One region of the Pseudomonas sp. PDM31 genome, then DNA from elsewhere that is predicted to be linked to it. Evidence: predicted binding sites of a transcription regulator. Region 1 holds the regulator's gene; each other region holds the start of a gene.
The links. Region 1 encodes sigma-54, which starts transcription at its own class of promoters, with help from an activator protein. Its sites were predicted from a motif close to ANTGGCATNNANNTTGCTNT; they were not measured.
Positions count from the first base shown of each region.

Region 2: a site for sigma-54 is predicted at 935-954, ahead of KW839_RS18160 (circularly permuted type 2 ATP-grasp protein). Genes of this name have one in related genera too.
Region 3: a site for sigma-54 is predicted at 702-721, ahead of glnA (type I glutamate--ammonia ligase). Genes of this name have one in related genera too.

Region 1 is NZ_JAHUWS010000013.1:126,120-128,330, forward strand. It holds gene lptB (LPS export ABC transporter ATP-binding protein) at 1-100, shown strand, start outside; gene KW839_RS23155 (RNA polymerase factor sigma-54) at 285-1,778, shown strand; gene hpf (ribosome hibernation-promoting factor, HPF/YfiA family) at 1,853-2,161, shown strand; gene ptsN (PTS IIA-like nitrogen regulatory protein PtsN) at 2,174-2,211, shown strand, end outside.
Region 2 is NZ_JAHUWS010000009.1:39,349-41,559, reverse strand. It holds gene KW839_RS18170 (hypothetical protein) at 1-146, shown strand, start outside; gene KW839_RS18165 (ribonuclease E inhibitor RraB) at 357-698, shown strand; gene KW839_RS18160 (circularly permuted type 2 ATP-grasp protein) at 987-2,211, shown strand, end outside.
Region 3 is NZ_JAHUWS010000004.1:243,288-245,498, reverse strand. It holds gene thiI (tRNA uracil 4-sulfurtransferase ThiI) at 1-487, opposite strand, end outside; gene glnA (type I glutamate--ammonia ligase) at 816-2,211, shown strand, end outside.

The DNA.
Region 1 (2,211 bases):
CGTCAACGATGGCCAATTGATCGCCGAGGGCGACGCCGAGACCATCCTGGCCAACGACCTGGTGAAGGAAGTTTACCTGGGCCATGAGTTCCGCCTGTAAGCGCTGAGGTGTCTGGCAGGTCGCCAGAGTGCTTATCTCGATAAAAAATCAACACTTTTTTATTGTTACAGCGCTCTAGGCAAACACTGCAGTTTCGGGCATATAATTTGCTTATGTTTGGCGCTTCGGCGCCCTGTAGTGGATGGCGCATGTGCGCCGGCGAATAAGGTGTTAAGCCCCTGCCATGAAACCATCGCTAGTCTTGAGAATGGGCCAGCAGCTGACGATGACACCGCAGCTGCAACAGGCCATCCGCCTGCTCCAATTGTCGACCCTGGACCTGCAACAGGAAATCCAGGAGGCGCTGGAGTCCAATCCGATGCTCGAACGCCAGGAAGAAGGCGACGACTTCGACAACTCCGACCCCCTGGCCGACAGTGCCGAACAGAAGCCCAATACCGACATTCAGGAGCCTTCCTACCAGGAAAGCGCCCCCACGGTGGATAACCTGGAGGAAGGCGACTGGAACGAGCGCATTCCCAACGAGCTCCCCGTCGATACAGCGTGGGAAGACGTTTATCAGACCAGCGCCAGCAGCCTGCCAAGCAACGATGACGACGAATGGGATTTCACCACCCGCACATCGGCTGGCGAAAGCCTGCAAAGCCACCTGCTGTGGCAGTTGAATCTGGCGCCGATGTCCGACACCGATCGGCTGATAGCCGTCACCCTGATCGACTGCATCAACAATCAGGGCTACCTGGACGAGACACTCGAGGAAATCCTCGAAGCCTTCGATCCGGAGCTGGACATTGAACTGGACGAAATCGAAGCCGTCCTGCACCGCATCCAGCAATTCGAGCCCGCTGGCATCGGCGCCCGCAACCTGAGCGAGTGCCTGCTGCTGCAATTGCGCCAGTTGCCGGCCAAGACCCCTTGGCTGGCCGAGGCCAAGCGCCTGGTCAGCGACTACATCGACCTGCTGGGCAGCCGCGACTACAGCCAGCTGATGCGCCGCATGAAACTCAAGGAAGATGAGCTGCGCCAGGTGATCGAACTGGTTCAGAGCCTCAACCCTCGGCCCGGCTCGCAGATCGAGTCCACCGAAGCCGAGTACGTCGTACCGGACGTCATCGTGCGCAAGGACAACGAGCGCTGGCTGGTCGAACTGAATCAGGAGTCGGTGCCACGCCTGCGCGTCAACGCCCAGTACGCCGGTTTCGTGCGCCGCGCCGACACCAGCGCCGACAACACCTTCATGCGTAACCAGTTGCAGGAAGCCCGCTGGTTCATCAAGAGCCTGCAAAGCCGCAACGAGACCCTGATGAAAGTGGCGACCCAGATCGTCGAGCACCAGCGCGGTTTTCTCGAGTACGGCGATGAAGCCATGAAGCCGCTGGTCCTGCATGACATCGCCGAAGCGGTGGGCATGCACGAATCGACGATTTCCCGGGTCACCACCCAGAAGTTCATGCACACCCCTCGGGGAATATATGAACTGAAATACTTTTTCTCCAGCCACGTCAGCACCTCCGAAGGCGGTGAATGCTCGTCTACGGCGATCCGCGCGATCATCAAAAAACTGGTTGCCGCGGAAAATCAGAAAAAGCCATTGAGTGACAGCAAGATCGCTGGTTTACTGGAAGCACAAGGCATTCAGGTGGCTCGCCGCACCGTCGCCAAATACCGCGAATCCCTCGGGATCGCGCCTTCGAGCGAACGTAAGCGGTTGATGTAGAGCCACGCCACAGCGTTCCAGTGGTAGATCATCTGATCTACCGCTTTATGCACTGGCAACGAAGGAGAAGCTGTATGCAAGTCAATATCAGTGGACACCAACTGGAAGTGACCGAACCTCTTCGCACCTACATCGGCGAAAAACTCGAACGATTGGAAAGGCATTTCGACAAGATCACCAACGTGCAGGTCACGATGACAGTCGAAAAGCTGAAGCAGAAAATCGAAGCCACCTTGCATATTCCCGGTAGTGAAGTAGTCGCAAACGCAGAACATGACGACATGTATGCGGCTATCGACTCACTCACCGACAAGCTGGATCGCCAACTCAAAAAGCATAAGGAAAAGACCCAGAGCCTCCTTCAGGGCGCAACCGGTCGTTAACACTCCCAACCCATGATCCGACTTGAAAGTATCCTGACCCCCGGCCGTTC
Region 2 (2,211 bases), on a different contig from region 1:
TCGCTGCCAAACTCATCAAGGCCCGGCTCCTTCCTGTTGCCGCCGAACTGGATCTGAACGATCTGGAAGGGCGAACCGCTGACGCCAGCGTCAAAAGTCTCAAGTCCCAGAACAGCATTCAAATCCTCGGAATCACTCCCGTCTGATTCAACTCTTGCGACATTCACGCCCAGACCTTGGCAGACGCTCTAACTTGAGGCTACTCTGCAAGCGAGATCAGCGAATGAATCGCTAAGGTCTGGTCTTGTAGCTCCATGCTTGTTTCCCGCCGGCACATCGGTTGCCGTCGCTCGCACCGTTCGGTTGCGGGCGCAGGGAGTACGGAAAGTCTATCCATCATTTGAGGAGGACGTTTCATGAGCACAGCCTATCAAGAAGACATCAGCAGCAGCGTGCTGCGCCGCATGAAAGAAGGCGGTTTTGACTTTTCCCGGTTCCATCCCATCGAGTTCTACGCCATTTTCCCGGACGAGGAGCGGGCACGCAGGGCGGCAGGGCATTACCGTGGTGAATCGCTGAATGCACAGATCAGTGTGCGTGATGACGGCGCCTGGGCGCTGGAGTTGAGCAAAGTCATGTATGCCACCTACGACGACATCGGCGATTTCGAGCAGGGGTTCGAAGCTGTGGTCGAGCCACTGGGCGGCATCATCGAAGGCTGGGGAGTGAAACAGGAGGTACGAGGGCGACTCGCATAAGCTTATGAACAGTAGCAGGCATCAGTAACGGCTGACCTTTTGGGTTGGCCGTTTTCGTTTATGAGCAAAAGATCGCAGCCTTGGGCAGGGCGATCAACTCTGACTATGCTGGAAACAGGCGACTACAGTGCCTTGCATTGGAGCGCAGCCAATGGGGTTGGGGCGTTTGCCGCACAGCAATGGTGCGGTGCTTTCGCGTTGATTATCCAACCGATTGAAATCAAAGCGATTCTGCCGATGGCACGGGCCTTGCGAAGGTCTGGATGTCCGGGTGACAAGGAGTACGGCATGAACCGCACTTATTTTGATGAAATGTACGATGCCGGCGGCCAGGTCCGCCCGCACTATCGGGAGTTTGCCCGTTGGCTTGCCGAGACGCCTGACGAGCTACTGGCCCAACGGCGACGCGAGGCCGATCTGCTGTTTCATCGCGCCGGGATAACCTTCACGCTCTACGGGGATGAGCAGGGCACAGAGCGCCTCATACCCTTCGATACCATCCCCCGCAGCATCCCTGCCAGCGAATGGCGTATCGTCGAGCGCGGCTGCATCCAGCGGGTCAAGGCGCTGAACATGTTCCTCGCCGACCTCTACCACGAGCAGCGCATCATCAAGGCCGGCATCATTCCGGCCGAGCAGGTGCTGGCCAACGAGCAATACCAGTTGGCAATGCAAGGGCTGGATCTGCACCGCGATATCTATTCGCACATCTCCGGCGTCGATCTGGTGCGCGATGGCGACGGCACGTATTACGTGCTCGAAGACAATCTGCGTACACCGAGTGGCGTCAGCTACATGCTCGAAGACCGCAAGATGATGATGCGCCTGTTCCCCGAGCTGTTCGCCGCGCAACGCATCGCGCCCATCGATCACTATCCGAACCTGTTGCTCGACACCCTGAAAAGTTCCAGCCCGATCGACAACCCGAGCGTGGTGGTGCTGACTCCCGGGCGCTTTAACAGTGCGTTCTTCGAGCATGCGTTCCTCGCCCGGGAAATGGGCGTGGAGCTGGTGGAGGGCGCGGATCTGTTCGTGCGTGACGACAAAGTGTTCATGCGCACCACCGACGGGCCGAAAGCCGTCGACGTGATTTACCGCCGCCTCGACGATGCGTTCCTCGATCCGCTGGCGTTCAATCCGGACTCGATGCTGGGTGTGCCGGGGCTGCTGTCGTCTTACCGATCCGGCAATGTCGTATTGGCGAATGCCATCGGCACCGGTGTGGCGGACGACAAGTCGGTGTATCCGTTCGTTACCGACATGATCCGTTTTTACCTGGATGAAGAACCGATCCTGAAGAACGTGCCGACCTGGCAGTGTCGCAATCCTTCTGAACTGTCCCATGTGCTGGCCAATCTGCCGGAACTGGTGGTCAAGGAAACCCAGGGCTCCGGTGGTTACGGAATGCTGGTGGGGCCGGCGGCGACGGCGGCGGAAATCGAAGCCTTCCGCGCGCGCATCATCGCCAAGCCCCATGCCTATATCGCGCAACCGACGTTGTCGCTGTCGACCT
Region 3 (2,211 bases), on a different contig from region 1:
CGAACAACCGTTGGTCGCGAACTTCGATGCGGACTTCGATTTCGGGCTTTTTCAGGTCGATTCCGGCGGCACCGCACTGGCGGCGCAACTGGCTGCCGACGTATTTCTCGATGTCTATGGAGCTAAATGGGTGCTTGCCGGCGCGTTTGCAACGGACCGAGAAAATCTTCCCGGCCAGTGCATCGCCGTAGTGCTGCTTGCACTTCTCGACGATGTCGTCGAAGTCACCCAGCGGGTACTCGTCGATCTGCAGGAAATGCGCGATGCCCGGCATGCAGCTCAGGCGTTCGCCCATCTCTTTCAGGGCCTTGGGATCGCTGACGCGGGTTTCCAGCTCGAGGTTGTCCCACACACCGTTCACCACCACAGCCGGGTCCAGATCGCGGAGCACGGCACGGATGTTCTTGGCCAACTGACGGATGAAACGCATCCGTACCGGGCGGCTCTTGATGGTGATCTCGGGGAAGACTTTTACGATTAATTTCATGGAAACAGCGCGCGCAGGGCCTGCCGAAAAAGGGGGGCGCGGATTATAGCGGAAATTGCTCAAGGTTTAACCAGTTAATGTGCAGAAGGTTTTACATGCACCAAAACAGGTCATTTGTCGCCTTCGACGCAACATTACAGGGCGGGATTTTCTTCCTTAAAGGCCAATATGCCCTGATAAGCGAGATTTTGGGGCAAAAAACCCATGCTGGGGCACTGGCATGCAATTTGCTCCCTTGTGAGGCAGGTTGCCTTGGCAGAGTATTCGCGCCGGCATCACAAACATTAAAGGGCATCCACTACCAGCCCTAATCCACCCGGAGGACACTATGTCGAAGTCGGTTCAACTCATCAAAGATCATGACGTCAAGTGGATTGATCTGCGCTTCACAGACACCAAAGGCACTCAGCACCACGTGACCATGCCGGCTCGCGATGCGCTGGAAGACGACTTCTTCGAAGTCGGCAAAATGTTCGACGGTTCCTCCATCGCTGGCTGGAAAGGTATCGAAGCTTCCGACATGATCCTGCTGCCGGACGACTCCACCGCTGTGCTGGATCCGTTCACTGAAGAGCCGACCCTGATCCTGGTCTGCGACATCATCGAACCTTCGAGCATGCAAGGCTACGATCGCGACCCACGTGCGATCGCCAAGCGTGCCGAAGAGCACCTGAAATCCACCGGTATCGGTGACACCGTATTCGCCGGCCCAGAGCCAGAGTTCTTCATCTTCGACCAGGTGAAGTTCAAGTCCGACATTTCCGGTTCCATGTTCAAGATCTACTCCGAACAAGGTTCCTGGATGTCCGACCAGGACATCGAAGGCGGCAACAAGGGCCACCGTCCAGGCGTCAAAGGCGGCTACTTCCCGGTTCCACCGTTCGACCACGACCACGAAATCCGTACCTCCATGTGCAACGCACTGGAAGAAATGGGCCTGACCGTCGAAGTTCACCACCACGAAGTGGCAACTGCCGGCCAGAACGAAATCGGCGTCAAGTTCAACACCCTGGTGAAGAAAGCCGACGAAACCCAAACCCTGAAGTACGTTGTACACAACGTTGCTGACGCTTACGGCCGCACCGCGACCTTCATGCCTAAGCCTCTGTACGGCGACAACGGTTCGGGCATGCACGTACACATGTCGATCTGGAAAGACGGCAAGAACACCTTCGCAGGCGAAGGCTATGCCGGCCTGTCCGATACCGCCCTGTACTTCATCGGCGGCATCATCAAGCACGGTAAGGCCCTGAACGGCTTCACCAACCCGGCGACCAACTCCTACAAGCGTCTGGTTCCAGGCTTCGAAGCACCGGTAATGCTGGCCTACTCGGCTCGCAACCGTTCCGCTTCGATCCGTATTCCTTACGTGTCGAGCCCGAAAGCCCGCCGTATCGAAGCGCGCTTCCCGGATCCGGCTGCCAACCCGTACCTGTGCTTCGCCGCACTGTTGATGGCTGGCCTGGACGGCATCCAGAACAAGATCCACCCTGGCGATGCAGCTGACAAAAACCTGTACGACCTGCCGCCTGAAGAGGCCAAAGAGATCCCACAAGTTTGCGGCAGCCTGAAAGAAGCCCTGGAAGAGCTGGACAAAGGTCGTGCGTTCCTGACCAAAGGCGGCGTTTTCAGCGACGACTTCATCGACGCTTACATCGCTCTGAAAAGCGAAGAAGAAATCAAGGTACGTACCTTCGTACACCCACTGGAATACGAGCTGTACT